One region of the Tissierella sp. MB52-C2 genome, then DNA from elsewhere that is predicted to be linked to it. Evidence: a T-box and tRNA genes for the amino acid it is inferred to sense, from the RefSeq annotation. Region 1 holds a T-box; the other holds one or more tRNA genes.
The links. The T-box of region 1 lies ahead of RBU61_RS12245 (valine--tRNA ligase). A T-box ahead of a tRNA ligase gene usually reads a tRNA of that ligase, here a tRNA-Val.

Region 1 (7,777 bases):
CTTAGATTTAGAATCATCTTTAAAATCTTTTAAAGTTAAGCTATCATCACCAGTGTTGGCCACTAGTATTCTATCCTCATTCAATATATCACCTCCCTGTATATGTAATTTATGCAGGTGAGTATATATTGGTGAAATATAAAAAGGCTTCTAAATAAACATTAGAAGAAGCCTTTTTTGAAACTTATGAAGGTCATAGCAAGTTCTAAATTAGAAAAGATAAAAAGTAAAATCTCCCTATTCGCTATAAAAAAACTACTGTAGAAAGTCTACAGTAGTTTTGCTAAAGTTCTTACTTCTCCTATTAAATACAAAGAACCGCCAAATACTATCATATCATCTTCCTTAGCTAGCTCTAAAGCTTTTTCTATAGCCTTTTTTATATCTTTTTCTACAACAACATTTTGATTGTATTTAGATATTTCCTTAGCCAAATCTTCAGCATCTAATTTCCTAGGCATATTTACTTCTGTAACTACAATCTCATCTGCTAAAGGTGCCAATAACTCAACCATATGAGATGAATCTTTATCTTTTAATATCCCCAATCCAAGAATTAATTTATTATAGTTAAATAGACTAAGAGCTTTTTTCAACTGACTAATTCCTTGTACATTATGTGCTCCATCTATTAAGAAAGTTGGGTTCTTTCTTATAACTTCTAATCTTCCTGGCCACTTTGTTTTCTTTAGCCCTTCTCTAATTTGTTCCTCTGTAATATGGACTAATCCTTTTTCCTTTAAAATCAATATAGTAGTCAAAGCCAATGTAGCATTGTAAACTTGATACTCACCTAGCATAGATATTTTAATATCTTTTAATTCTATATTCTTATAATAGAAGTCGAAGGTGCTACCAGAACCATTTACTTCTTTAACCACAATATTTTCCATAGGGCATAAATAGAAATCAGATTCTTTTTCTTCTGCTGCTTTCTTTATAACCTCTAATGCTTCTGCCTCTTGAGGATAAGATACTACCATACTATTTTCCTTTATAATTCCTGCTTTTTGATAAGCAATTTTATCCAGTGTGTCTCCTAAAACATCAATATGATCATAATCTAAGGTAGTAATTATTGAGGCTAAAGGTGATGAAATAATATTAGTAGAATCATATCTACCACCTAATCCCACTTCTAGAATTACATAATCCACATTTTCCTCTTTAAAATACATAAAACCTATGGCAGTAACTATTTCAAAAGTAGTAGGATGCTCATATCCTTCTTGTACCATAATATTAGCCTTTTCTTTGATAAGACCAGTTATTCTTCCTAAAGTATCATCTGGTATATCTTGTCCATTTATCTGAATACGCTCATTAAATCTTTCTATATATGGTGAAGTAAATAACCCAACCTTATATTCACCTGCTTCTAGACAATGAGCCATGTAAGATGAGGTGGAACCTTTTCCATTGGTTCCACCTATATGAATATACTTTAGTCCTTCTTGAGGGTTCCCTAAGAGACTCATAAGCTTTCCTATTGAATCAAGTCCAAGTCTTGAGCCATATTTATCTTTATCATTTATATATTCTAAAGCCTCTTGATATTTCATTTTATCCTCCAGTTTATTTATTAGATTTTATGCTTTCAAGTCTTTCTATTACATTTTCAAGCATTTCTTCATATTTTCTTTGTTTTTCTTTCTCCTCATTTACTACTTTTTCAGGAGCTTTTTTAACAAATCCTTCATTAGATAATTTACCTACTACTCTTTTTATCTCATCTTCAAGTTTTTCTTTTTCCTTTTCTAATCTTTCGATTTCCTTCTCAAAATCAATTAAATCCTTTAAAGGTAAGAACACTTCACATTTATCCAATACTACAGAAATATTATCTTCTCCTATACCTTCCTTATTATCTACTATTTCAATTTCATCACTTGAAGCAAGATTTAGGAAATATCTTCTACCATTATGGATTATATTTTTTATTCTCTCATCCTTGGTCACAAATATTTGTTTAGATTTCCTAGAAGGTACGATATTCATTTCAGCCCTTGCATTTCTTATACCCTTAATTCCTGATTTAATGAATTCAATTGTTTCTTCTGATTCCGGGAAGTTGAACTCTTCTTTATATACTGGCCAGTTGCTCAATATTAAAGGAGTATCTCCTCCTGGTAAGTGTTGCCAAATCTCTTCAGTAATAAATGGCATAAATGGATGAAGCAATTTCAGTATATCTTTTAAAACAAATAATAAAACTTTTTCTGCTGTTTCTTTACTTTCCTTGTTCTCTCCATATAATCTGGATTTAACCATTTCGATATACCAGTCACAGTATTCATCCCATATGAAATTATATACCTTTTCAGCTGCCATACCTATTTCATATTTATCTAGATTTTCTGTTGCTTCTTTAGCTAAAGTATTTAATTTAGATAAAATCCATTTATCTTCTTCCTCTAAATTATCTAAAGTAAGCTCTTCTTTAGCAATGTCCTCTTCAAGATTCATTAAAACAAATCTAGTAGCATTCCACAATTTATTAGCAAAATTTCTATTGGATTCTACTCTTTCCACATAGAATCTCATATCATTTCCTGGGGAATTTCCCGTAACTAAAGTAAATCTAAGAGCATCTGCACCGTATTCATCTATTATTTCCAATGGATCTATACCATTTCCTAGAGACTTACTCATCTTTCTTCCTTGTGAGTCACGAACAAGTCCTGTAAAAAATACGTCTTTAAATGGCATTTCTCCCATTTGCTCTATACTTGAAAATACCATCCTAACTACCCAGAAAAATATAATATCATATCCAGTAACTAATACATCCGTTGGGAAGAAATAGCTTAAATCCTCTGTTTTATCAGGCCATCCTAAAGTGGAAAAAGGCCATAAAGCAGATGAAAACCAAGTATCTAATGTATCAGTATCTTGATGTAAATTTATACTATTACATTTACTACATTTGTCTGGTTTTGTTCTAGATACCATGATTTCATCACAATCTTCACAGTAATATACTGGAAGTCTATGACCCCACCATAATTGTCTAGAAATACACCAGTCTTTTATACCCTCTAACCAATTCACATAAACCTTACCAAATCTTTCAGGTATGAAATTTAATTCTCCATTTTTATATGCTTCTAATGCCGGTTTAGCTAGGGATTCCATTTTTACAAACCATTGCTTTGAAATAAGAGGCTCTACTATGGTAGTACATCTTTCACAATGTCCTACTGCATTTTGATGATCTTTAATTTCTACTAAATAGCCTTCCCTATCTAAGTCTTCAATTATTTTCTTTCTTGCTTCATATCTTTCTAAACCTTGGTATACTCCACCTTTAGAGCTAATAGTTCCATCTTCATTCATTATTACATATTGACCAAGATTGTGTCTTTCTCCTACTTCAAAGTCATTAGGGTCATGGGATGGAGTTATTTTAACTGCTCCTGTACCAAATTCCATTTCTACATAGTCATCTGCTATAATAGGAATCTCTCTATTCATAAGTGGAAGAATTACTGTTTTTCCCACAAGGTCTTTATATCTTTCATCCTCTGGATTTACAGCTATGGCTAAGTCTCCTAGCATGGTTTCTGGTCTAGTAGTCGCTATAACTATAAATCCATCACCATCTTTAATAGGATATTTAATATGCCATATGCTTCCATTGGAATCTTCGTGTTCTACTTCTGCATCTGATATGGCAGTTCTACAACTTGGACACCAGTTAATTATCCTATCTCCCCTATATATTAGACCCTTCTCATATAATCTAATAAAAACTTCTTCTACAGCCTTACTTAATCCTTCATCTAGAGTAAATCTATCTCTACTCCAGTCACAGGAAACTCCAAGTTTTTTAAGTTGGTTTTTAATTGTATTTCCATATTTATGAGTCCAATCCCAAGCTTCTTCTAGAAAACCTTCACGACCTAATTCTTCCTTAGATCTACCTTCTTTTTTTATCTTTTCTACTACTTTTGCTTCAGTTGATATACTGGCATGATCTGTACCTGGTAACCATAGTGCTGAATACCCTTCCATCCTCTTCCATCTAGTTAAAATATCTTGGATAGTATTGTTAAGTGCATGACCCATATGAAGACTTCCCGTTACATTTGGTGGTGGCATCATTATTGTAAAGGGTTTCTTAGTTTTATCCACATGAGCTGTAAAATGTCCATTATCATTCCAATATTTATAGAGTCTATCTTCAAAGTCCTTTGGATTATAAGTCTTTGGTAAATTTTCTAACATAATATCACTCCTTATTATAATAATTTCATAGTCAGTAAAGACTATGCAGCTAATATATTTCTATTATTTAGTAACAGAAGAAGGAGTTTATCCTTCATCAGATGTTACTTACAAATTACGCAGTTTCGAAACTCAAATCTATTTACTCGCTATGCTCGTATAGATTTGGTTCTCGTTGCGTTTGACCTACATCAGCTGACTGTCGTTCGCTGTGTTAGGTCATAAAAAATCCCTTCATCCTTAACACTCTAAGGACGAAGGGTAATTCGCGGTACCACCTTAATTCCATAAAAACTATGGCTCTCACATCATATAAGGGTTAAAACCCTTCAAACTTACTTTATTTCAGTTTGAATGCTCAAAAGCTACCTTCAGTAAATATTTAACTTAGGATTTTTCAGCCTAGAATCCTCTCTCTGTAAAGGATATTTACTTACTCCTCTTTATCAAAGCAAAATATAAAATTATTGATTTAATTATATATATATAAGATTTATTTGTCAACCATATCATTCAACCTATTATGTCCCATTTTTATATAAATTATAAAATAATTTATAAAGGCTATAATATTCAAGGCTACTGTTAAGAAAAATAAGCTTGTAGATAATAACTCAGGTAATTTAAATACAATAGATAAGGTTGCAGCATAAAACGATAGGGTTGCTACCTTTCCATATTTATTTGAGGGCATTACTTGTTTCCCCTTAAATAGATATAATATGGCTCCACCTGATATCATGGCTATTTCCTTTATTCCTAGGGCAATTAGTATCCAAACAGATATAATTCCTTTAGTAGTAAAACTAATAAGAATAGTAAACATCATCAATTTATCTGCAATAGGATCTAGAACTATCCCGAGTCTAGATGTCATATTATATTTTCTTGCTATATATCCGTCTAAAACATCAGATATTCCTGCAATAATAAATATAATTCCTGCCAATAAAATATTGTTTCTTAAACTAGAATAAAAAAAGTATAGATAGACTGGAATTAGTAGTATTCTTAAAATTGTTATCATATTTGCTATGTTCATTTAATCACTCCTTGCCTGATAAGTAATTTAGTAACCTTTAGTTTGTTTTAGAATATTATAGCATTAAATAAGATTTTCGTATACCTATTTTATGTTAGGAGTGATAAGATGTCAAAGCTTTTAAGAAAAATTTCGTTTGTATTAATCCTAATGGTAGTACTATCATTTGGTTTAGTTGGTTGTCAAAAGAATTCTGAGCTACAAACCATTAGGCTAGTTGAAGTTACTCACTCCCTATTTTATACACCACAATATGTAGCTATTAATCAAGGGTTCTTTGAGGAAGAAGGACTAAAAATTGAGCTGCTCAATGGTAAAGGTGCGGATAAAGTTATGACTTCATTATTGAGTGATGAGGCTGAAATTGGATTTATGGGTCCTGAAGCATCTGTATATGTTTACAACCAAGGAAGAGATAATTATGTAATTAACTTTGCACAATTAACTCAGAGAGATGGTTCCTTTTTAGTAGGTAGAGAAAAGGATGATAACTTCACCTTTGATAAACTTAAAGGTAAAACTGTCATAGGAGGCAGAAAAGGCGGTATGCCTGAAATGACTTTAGAGTATGTAATTAAAAATCATGGCCTAGAAATAGGTAGAGATGTTGATGTAAGAACAGACATACAATTTGACGTAATGGCTGGAGCATTTGTTGCTGGTGAAGGTGATTATGTAGCATTATTTGAGCCTGTTGCAGCCACATTAGAAAAAGAAGGCAAAGGCTATGTAGTGGCTTCCATAGGTGAAGAAGGCGGATATTTACCATATACTTGTTACTCAGCAACTAAAGAATATATTGAAAAGAACCCTGATATAATCCAAAAATTTACAAATGCAATTTATAAAGGCATGGTTTGGGTTCAAGAACATAATAGTGAGGAAATTGCAGATGCAGTAATGCCACAATTTCCAGATACAGATAAAGATGTTTTAATCTCTCTAATAGAAAGATATAGAGATCAAGACTCTTGGAAACCAGATTTAATCATTACAGAAGAAGGATTAGACCATATGATGAATATTATGGAACTGGCTGGAGAACTGGATCAAAGAGCAGATTATAATAAAATAGTAACTACTGAATTTGCTAAGAAAGCTATGAAATAGATAAAGGGCTTAAGCCCTTTATCTATTTATTTTAATTTATCATTTTATTAAAGTAATACTGCCGCTATTGTTCCAAATATTAATAATGGAATATTATAATGGAGAAATGTAGGTACACAAGTATCCCAAATATGATCATGCTGACCATCTACATTAAGGCCAGCAGTAGGTCCCAGTGTACTGTCTGATGCAGGGGAACCTGCGTCTCCCAATGCCCCTGCTGTACCTACTAAACAAATTGTTGCAGCAGGACTAAAGCCTAATGCTGTACATAGAGGTACAAATATTGTTGCAATTATTGGGACTGTTCCAAAAGATGTACCAATGCCTAAAGTAATAATTAATCCTATTAATAGCATTGTAAATGCTGCTATTGCTTTACTTCCTCCCATCATACCTGCCGCTGCCTTTACTAAAGATTCTACTCCGCCTGTTTCTCTAATAACTGCACCATAACCTGAAGCAACTAACATTACAAAAGCAATAAATCCCATTAATCCAATACCACCATTTATCATATCATCAAGCTCTTTCCATTTAAATCCACCTAGCATCATCATCAATGCTAATCCTGATATAGCCCCCAAGGGAAGGGATTTTGTTATAATTTGAATTGCAAATGCTGCTACAGCTCCTACTAATGCAGCCCAGTGCTCTCTTGTCATTCCTTGTTCTTCTATGTCTTTAGTATTCGATTCCTGTGATTCAAGTTCTTTATATTCCCTTGGTTTTTTATAGCTTATTAACACAGCTATAAATAATCCTACTATCATTCCTATACCTGGAAGCAACATTGATTTCCAAATCATATTTCTTTCTACAAGGACTCCATTATCTATCAAAGCTTCTCTTATTATGTTATGAAAAAGGAGTCCAAATCCTACTGGTAATATTATATAAGGAGCCTTAAGTCCAAATGTTAGTGCTGCTGCTACACCTCTTCTATCAATCTTAAATTTGTTCATAACAGGGATTAAAGGAGGTATTAATATTGGAATAAAAGCTATGTGGACTGGAATTAAGTTTTGGGAAAAGCAAGCCACAACAGCTATTAATAATACAAATAGCCTTCTTCTACCATCTATTATCCTTCCTATTTTTCTAGCTAGTATGTCTGCAACTCCCGTCTTGCCAATTGCTACTGCTAATGCACCAAGTAGTATATATGACAATGCAGTTTCTGCACTCCCACCCATTCCACTAATTAAGGTAGCAATGGAATCGCCTACTGACATACCAGATAATACACCACCTGCCATTGCTGATACAATAAGTGCGATTAATACATTTACTCTTAATAAACATAATACAGCCATGACTAATACTGATAATAGCACCGGATTGGTTAACATAATATCCCTCCTTGATTTACTAATATATCCATTAAAATATTCTTTT
Region 2 (7,777 bases), 770 kb from region 1:
ATCTGGAATAATAAACGTAGCCACTGCTGCCACAGGGGTGAAGTGGTTTCCACCTGAAAAAAAGGGTATGGTAACTGGAATAGTCGTTGCAGGAGTAGGATTATCCTCTGCATTTTATTCACCTTTAGCTAACTATCTCATAGGGTCTGTTGGCATGGGAAAGACCTTTACTTATCTTGGAGTATTTGTACTGCTTACAGGGATTCCATTATCCTTAATTATAAAAAATCCACCACAGGAATTAATGGAAGCAGGTGGAGAAGTAAATAAAGATAAAAATATAAGTATAGATTACGATTGGAAATATATAATTAAGGATAAGTACTTTTATAAACTATGGGTAATGCTTGGACTATCTTCATCGGCGGGACTTATGATTATTGGGCATATATCTAATATAGCAAAGCTTCAGATAAATTGGGAAGCTGGATTTGTTTTAGTTATTATATTATCTATTTTCAATAGTTTAGGTAGAGTATTAGGGGGTCTTATATCTGACAAAGTAGAAAGACTTACTTTAGTTAGGATAATATTTATATTACAAATGATTAATATGTTTAGTTTTTCCATGTATTCAAATGTGATACTTCTTAGTCTCGGAGTGGCAATAGCAGGATTATGCTATGGAGGAGGATTTTCCATATTTCCAGCCATGGCATCAGATGCCTATGGAAGTAAAAATTTTGGAATGATTTATGGAATATTGTTTACAGCTTGGGGACTAGGGGGAGTAATAGGACCTATGACGGCAGCTACTATATTGGATTCTAGAGGAACTTATAATTATGCATATATGGTGGCTGGAATACTTCTTATAATTGCCATAGGAATTACATTTACAGGGAAAAAGAAATAAATATATTATGAAGTTTTCCATTAGGAATAAAAAAAGCTAGAGTTTCCTCTAGCTTTTTTTATTTATGTTCACAGCTACAATTACAATCCTTTGCCAAATTATATAAAGTCTTCACGGAAACCCCTGTAGCGCCCTTTGGTAGGTATCCAGTTCCAGCAGGTAGATATGATGTTCCAGCTATATCTAAATGAACCCAAGGAATATCATTTACAAATTCTTCTAAGAAAAGTCCAGCAGTTATGGTACCTGCTTGCCTTCCACCAACATTTTTTAAATCTCCAGTAGTTCCCTTTATTAAATCTCTATACTCATCATTTGATGGAAGTTGCCATACAGGTTCTCCAGCTTTCTTAGATGCTTTTTCTACTTCTGACATAAATTCCTCATTATTGGTTATGGCACCAGTATATATACTACCTAAAGCTATGATACAAGCTCCTGTAAGAGTTGCCACATCTACTATTTTATCAGCTTTTTCAATAGTTGCTGCATAGTATAATGCATCGGCTAAAGTCAGCCTTCCTTCTGCATCTGTATTTAATACTTCTATGGTTTTCCCAGCCATAGAACCAATTATATCTCCGGGCTTATAAGCTTCACCAGAAATTAAGTTTTCACAAGCTGCCACTATGGCTACTACATTTTTGTTTAATTTAGACTTAGCAATGGATTTCATAGCTCCGATAACAACCCCAGAACCTGCCATATCTACATACATAGTTGCCATACCTTCTGATGGCTTAATGGAATATCCGCCTGAATCATAAGTTAATCCCTTGCCTACTAAAGCAAGTTTTTCCTTAGATGCTTTATTTCCATTCCATTTCATTATAATAAATTGAGGTTCATTGGCAGAGCCTTTAGATACGGCTAAAAATGATTTCATACCAAGTTCTTCTATTTTTTCTTCACCAAAGACTTCTACTTCAACTCCTAAAGGAGACAATTCTTCCTTTGCTCTAATTGCTAATTCCTTAGGTGTCATAACTATTGCAGGCTCATTTATTAAGTCTCTTGCTAAGAATATGCCTTCTATTATATTGTTGATTTCTTCAATTCCTTCTTCAACTTTATCTTTTTTATCTTCTAGTACATTTAGGAAAAATTCTTTAACTGTAGGTTTTGTTTTCTGTTCTGATAGATATTTTTCAAATGCATATTCTGACTGTAAAAGACCTTCTGCTATGGCCATATTAGTCTCTTTATAGCAAAGATTTTCAAATTTAGGTACTTCTACTTCTGCTGATTCTACCTTATATTTCATCAGCTCTTTACCTAATGTGTAAAAGGCTTTTCTGAGAGACTCAAGAGTTAATTTTTCTTTTTCTCCCAGTCCCAATAGGATGATATTATTTCCCTTAGGTGAAATATCTGAATAGACTTCACCAGAGGCAGCCTTAAAGATTTCTCTCTCTTTTAGATAATCATATAACTCTTGTGATTTATCTAATTGCTCAGTTTCCTTAAAGATAAGTAACACTTCTACTTGTCCACCTTTACCAATCAATATCTTCAACTAAAACACCCCTTTTAATTTATTTAGATACTCTAATTATACCAAATATAATCAGGAAAAAGTAGGCAAAAAAATAAAGACAGCAAATACCTTATGCTGTCTCCTGAATCAATGTTTTAATTATTTATGTGAACTGAACTTTGGTGGGTGGTATAGGACTCGAACCTACGACTTTCACCACGTCAAGATGACACTCTACCAGCTGAGTTAACCACCCTTAAACAGTTCTACAATATATTATCATAAAATTTAAGAATTTACAATATATTATACTGGAATCCTGTATATAATTGGAGTATAATTTATATAGTTGGAGGTGTGCTATGAATAGATCAAAAATGACTAAAATTATAGTATATTTACTTATAGCATCTTTTGTAATATCTATTATTGTACCAATTATAACATTAGGAACTAGCTAGAGTATTGCCAAGGGAAAGGATTCTCTTGGCAATATGTATTTTAAAAAGTTTCACCAGGAAACAGATTATGATTTCAATAAAAGAATTATTCACGGCTTATGAAAGGACTTTAATAAAGATTATGAAATTAGATATAATAGTTATAGAGGTAGTTAAGTCATTGTCGGATATATTATTTTAGTAGAATCAAAGATTAAGAGAGGGTGTGAAAAATGAATAAAGCAGCAATATTATCCTTAGGACTTACAACTATAGTGGGTTTATCCATGGGGGTTGGTAGTTTATTATCTTTTTTTATAAAAGAAACAAATAAAAGATTTTTAGCCATCGCATTAAGTTTTTCAGCTGGAATAATGATATATGTATCTTTTATGGCCATGTTACCAGAGAGTATGGAATTGATAGAATCATATTTTGGAGACCGAAGAGGTCATCTAATAGCTTTAATGGGATTTTTTGGAGGAATGTTAATTACTGCAGCTGTAGAGAAATTAGTCCACAAATTTGGAGGACATTATCATGGACATGGTAATCACCACCATGGACCAAATGATGAGCATTTATCAAAACTAGGAATTATGTCAGCTGTTGCAATAGCCATACATAATTTGCCTGAAGGATTGGCAATTTTTACTGCCGGATTAAAAGACATATCTGTAGCAGTCCCAATAGCAGCAGCAGTAATTCTTCATAATATACCATTGAGCATTGCCATATCGGTGCCAATTTATTATTCAACAGGAAGTAAAAAGAAAGCATTTTTATATCCCTTATTTGTAGGTCTTTGCCAACCCTTAGGTGCAATTATTGGGTATTTAATTCTTTCGCAATTTTTCAACGATTTAGTTTTTGGAATTCTTTTTTCCATAGTGGGAGGCATTATGATATTTGTATCATTAGATGAATTACTGCCATCATCTCAGAGATATGAAAATCATCATGTATCTGTATATGGAGCTATAGCAGGTATGATAGTCATGGCATTATCCATGAGTATATTCCATCATCACTAGATAATTAGTATGAATACCCCTTGACCATAGACGTATATTTTTGCTTTTTATAAATATTGCCAGAAGAGTTGCTCTTCTGGCATTTTTTATATATTTACATGTAAAACCTTATTTAAATCCCTTTGCTTTAAGTTCTTTTGAAAATATATATTTGGAAAACAGTTGCTATAATGTCTGTTATCATAAGCACTTTTAGTGCAAAGGATTTTGCAAAGAATAGTAAATAGATTATCTGTATAGATGAATATTTTACATCGGTATTAAAATTATCTATAACAACAATGCAAGTTATCAAATCTCCTAATAATACTTTAATCAAGAATAAGAGTTTGATAGATTTAAAATTAGTATGGCAAAGAAAGGTGGATATTGAATGGAACAAAAGAAGAAAGTACTTTCCCTTGGTACAGTGGCCATGGATGTTATATTAGAAACAAGAGAATTACCGAAAGAAGATGGATTTGGTTTTATAGATTCTGAAAGACTTGTACCTGGAGGTAGTGCTGCTAACCTTTCAGTGGCATTGGCTCGTTATGGTATAGAGGCTTATCAGACTGGGAAAATTGGCGATGACAAATATGGAAATGAATTCCGAAGGACTTTGGTTGAAGATGGTGTTGATGATCGTTTTTTAGTTACTAAACCAAGTGGATCAACTTTACATACATTTATTATAACTACTCCAGGTGGAAAACACTGCATAATTGCAAACCTAGGAGATTCAGTAGCAAACTTACAACCAGAAGAACTTCCAAAAGATATATTGGAGGGAATTGATGTATTTTATACAGATATGTTTTCATCTCGTGCATCGATTTATCTAGGAAAATTGGCTAAAGAAAAAGGCATTCCTGTTGTATATAATATGCAGTGTACGCCGAGCTTTATGAAGACATGTGGCGTTACCATTGAAGAAATACAAGAAATGATTAGCCTTTCTACCGTCTTCTCCAGCGGCCGAGAAGGCTATTTTGAAATGACTGGTGAAGTGGATTATCATAAAGGGGTAGAAATATTTTTCAAAAAGTATCCTGTTCCACAGGGGGTAATCTGTACTGCTGGAGATGAAGGGGTATTATGGCGAGATGCTAAAGATTTTATTCATAGGGATGCCTATCCTGTAGAAGCTATAGATACCACAGGTGCTGGGGATTGTTTCTTAGCAGGATTTATTTATGCTTATTTTTACAAAGGAATGAACAAACAAGAAACTATTGAATTTGCCTCTGCATCAGCTGCCCTAAAATGTATGTATAAGGGTCCAAGAACAAGAGCAACTGTTGAAGATGTAGTACAGTTTATTCGTTCTAATAAATAAACTTGTAGAATTAATACAAAATAGAAAACAGAGAACAGTATAAAGAGATTGCTGTTCTCTTATTGTTTATATAATAATCAAGGGAGGAATAAATTTGAAAGGATATAGGCTGAAGCCTAAGAAGGATCAAATGACTTCAATGGAAAGAATGACGGCTTTTGCAAAGGGAGAAGAAATAGATCGAATACCTTGTAGCATTAGTACTGGAGAAACTATGGCTTCTTTCATAGGCATCAATACTAAAGAATATTATCATTCTGCTGAGAAAATGGTTGAACTGGAACTTGCATTATATGAAAGGTTTGAAGCTGATGGTGTCAGGATTTCAACAACATTAAAGGGAATTGGTGAGGCTATGGGGTCTAAATTACATTATCCAGATAATAGTCTCCAACTATTGGAGACACCTGCCATAAACCATGTAAAGGATATAGCGAACTTAGTACCATCAAATCCTGAAAAGGATGGAAGACTGCCCATTGTACTTAAAGCTTTGAAATTACTAAAAGAAAAGATAGGCAATAAAGCAAAAGTTGGTGTAGGACTGACTGGACCCTTTAGTACAGCTGCCTCAGTAGTAGGAACGGAAAATTTATTAAAGTGGATGATTAAATATCCTAAAGATATCTATATATTGATGGAAATAATAACTGAAGCTAACAATAGATTTATAAAGAAAGCTGCAGAATTAGGAGTAGGAGTAGGATTTTCTGATCCTGTTTCATCTACAAGTCTAATAAGTGTTAAGCATTTTAATGAGTTTTCTGCACCTTATCTAAAGAAAAATGTGGACAAAATAAAAGAGTTAACAGGACGTAGTGCATCCATACATATCTGTGGTAAGAGCAGAGAGATTTGGAGGTCTGTAATGGATACTGGAATTTCAAGCTTTAGCATAGATAATGCAGAGGATCTTGCTGATGCAAAGGAAATAATGGGGGATAGAATAACAATATCGGGAAATGTTCCACCAGTAGATGTAATCAGATTGGGTACTAGAGAAGATGTGTTGAGGGCGGCTAAAATGTGTATTAGAAAAGCTTATGACTCTAAGAATGGATTTGTTCTTTCAGCAGGATGCCAAATCCCTATGAATACACCGGCGGAAAATATTGAAGCGTTAGTTGATGCAGCCAGGATATATGGGAGTTATCCCATTAATAAGGAATTATTATTTAGCGAGGAGTAAACTGTATTTTTGAGATTTAATTATCATAGATAAAATTGATAGAGGTGGTATTTGAATAGATATATTTAATTGTACTATCTAAATTTAGTATGATAGGATAAAAGAGTGTCGATATATGTCGAAAGCCTATTTTAAAATAATCATTGGAAAGGAGCGAATCTCATGCCATTAGTGATATTGAAGATGAGAGAAGGAGTATTAAAAGATAGCAATATGAAGCAAGATGCAATAGAGAAGGTTAGTCGTGCCTTAGCAGAAGCCATAGGCAATGAAGACTATTATACTAAGACTACTGTAATCATTGAAGAACATCCAAGTGAAAATTGGGGATATGGCGGCAAATCCACTTGCTCAAAATAATAACCAGAACATTCAGATGATTTAATTTTTTAAATATAATTTCGACAAAATGTTGAGCAATTATTTTTGTACAAAGGCGATATAATTAAAGCTCAACTAATAAATTAGGTAATCATAAATTAATTATACTTTAATTCCGGTACAGGGAAAAATAATAATTACAAAAACTATAAGTTTAAAAGAAAGGGAGATACAAGTGAAAAGACTACTTAGTTTAATTATGGCAATTATGATGATAGTAACACTTAGTGCCTGTACAAAAAAAGATGTAGAACCAAATAATGTAGAACAAGGACAACCAGCAGCTGCAGGAGAAGAAATTGTAGAAGATGGAATTGCAAAGAAAGCCTGTTTAATAACAACAACACCATTAGGAAACGACTTTACAGATTTAATATGGAGTGGTTTTCAAGAGTTAGAGAAAAAGGGATGGGAAGTTAAAGCAATTGAAGTATCAGAGGCATCAGAATATCCAGAGCAAATTAGAGCAATGGCAGCTCAAGGATATACAGCTATGTTTACTATGTTTGATGAATTAAGCACGGTAGCTTTAGAGCTTTCAGACGAGTTGGCAGAAACTTATCCAGATCTTCATATATTTATGTTAGATACATATATGGAACATGATAAGAAAAACGCAACAAGTGTATCTGTTGATCCATTTGAATCATCTTTTGTAGCAGGTTATGTAGCTGCAAATATGACAGAAAAAGATATAGTTGGTTGGATTGGACATAAGGATATACTAAAAGTTCAAAGATTCCGTGATGGATATACAGCAGGTGTTAACTATGCTAACAATGGAAAAACTATAATCTCTGCATTTACAGGAGACCCATTTGATCCAGTCAAGGGACAAGAGACAGCTAAGACAATGATTCAAAATAATGATGTAGATATTATATATCAAAGTGCATATTTAGGAGGACCTGGAGTAATATCAGCCTGTGCTGAAGCAGGTATTAAAGTTATCGGTGTTGATGACTGGCAAGGAGATATAGATCCAGCTGTATTCTGGTCAGCAGTTAAATCAATGGATATTGCAGTTATATCCTTAGCTGAAGATCATGCAGCAGGAAAAGAATTTGAAACATCAGTGGATT

Region 2: it has a tRNA-Val gene. The T-box ahead of RBU61_RS12245 (valine--tRNA ligase) is inferred to sense a tRNA for this amino acid. The anticodon was not compared.

What each region holds. Positions count from the first base shown of each region.
Region 1 is NZ_CP133261.1:2,425,463-2,433,239, forward strand. Features, by position in the region: gene RBU61_RS12235 (hypothetical protein) at 1-84, opposite strand, end outside; gene RBU61_RS12240 (folylpolyglutamate synthase/dihydrofolate synthase family protein) at 270-1,562, opposite strand; gene RBU61_RS12245 (valine--tRNA ligase) at 1,576-4,227, opposite strand; T-box leader at 4,475-4,686, opposite strand; gene pgsA (CDP-diacylglycerol--glycerol-3-phosphate 3-phosphatidyltransferase) at 4,721-5,269, opposite strand; gene RBU61_RS12255 (ABC transporter substrate-binding protein) at 5,378-6,379, shown strand; gene RBU61_RS12260 (Na+/H+ antiporter family protein) at 6,427-7,731, opposite strand.
Region 2 is NZ_CP133261.1:3,195,343-3,203,119, reverse strand. Features, by position in the region: gene RBU61_RS16160 (OFA family MFS transporter) at 1-856, shown strand, start outside; gene RBU61_RS16155 (leucyl aminopeptidase) at 915-2,372, opposite strand; tRNA gene RBU61_RS16150 (tRNA-Val) at 2,514-2,589, opposite strand; gene zupT (zinc transporter ZupT) at 3,007-3,807, shown strand; gene RBU61_RS16140 (carbohydrate kinase family protein) at 4,181-5,125, shown strand; gene RBU61_RS16135 (uroporphyrinogen decarboxylase family protein) at 5,220-6,314, shown strand; gene RBU61_RS16130 (tautomerase family protein) at 6,477-6,674, shown strand; gene RBU61_RS16125 (BMP family ABC transporter substrate-binding protein) at 6,871-7,777, shown strand, end outside.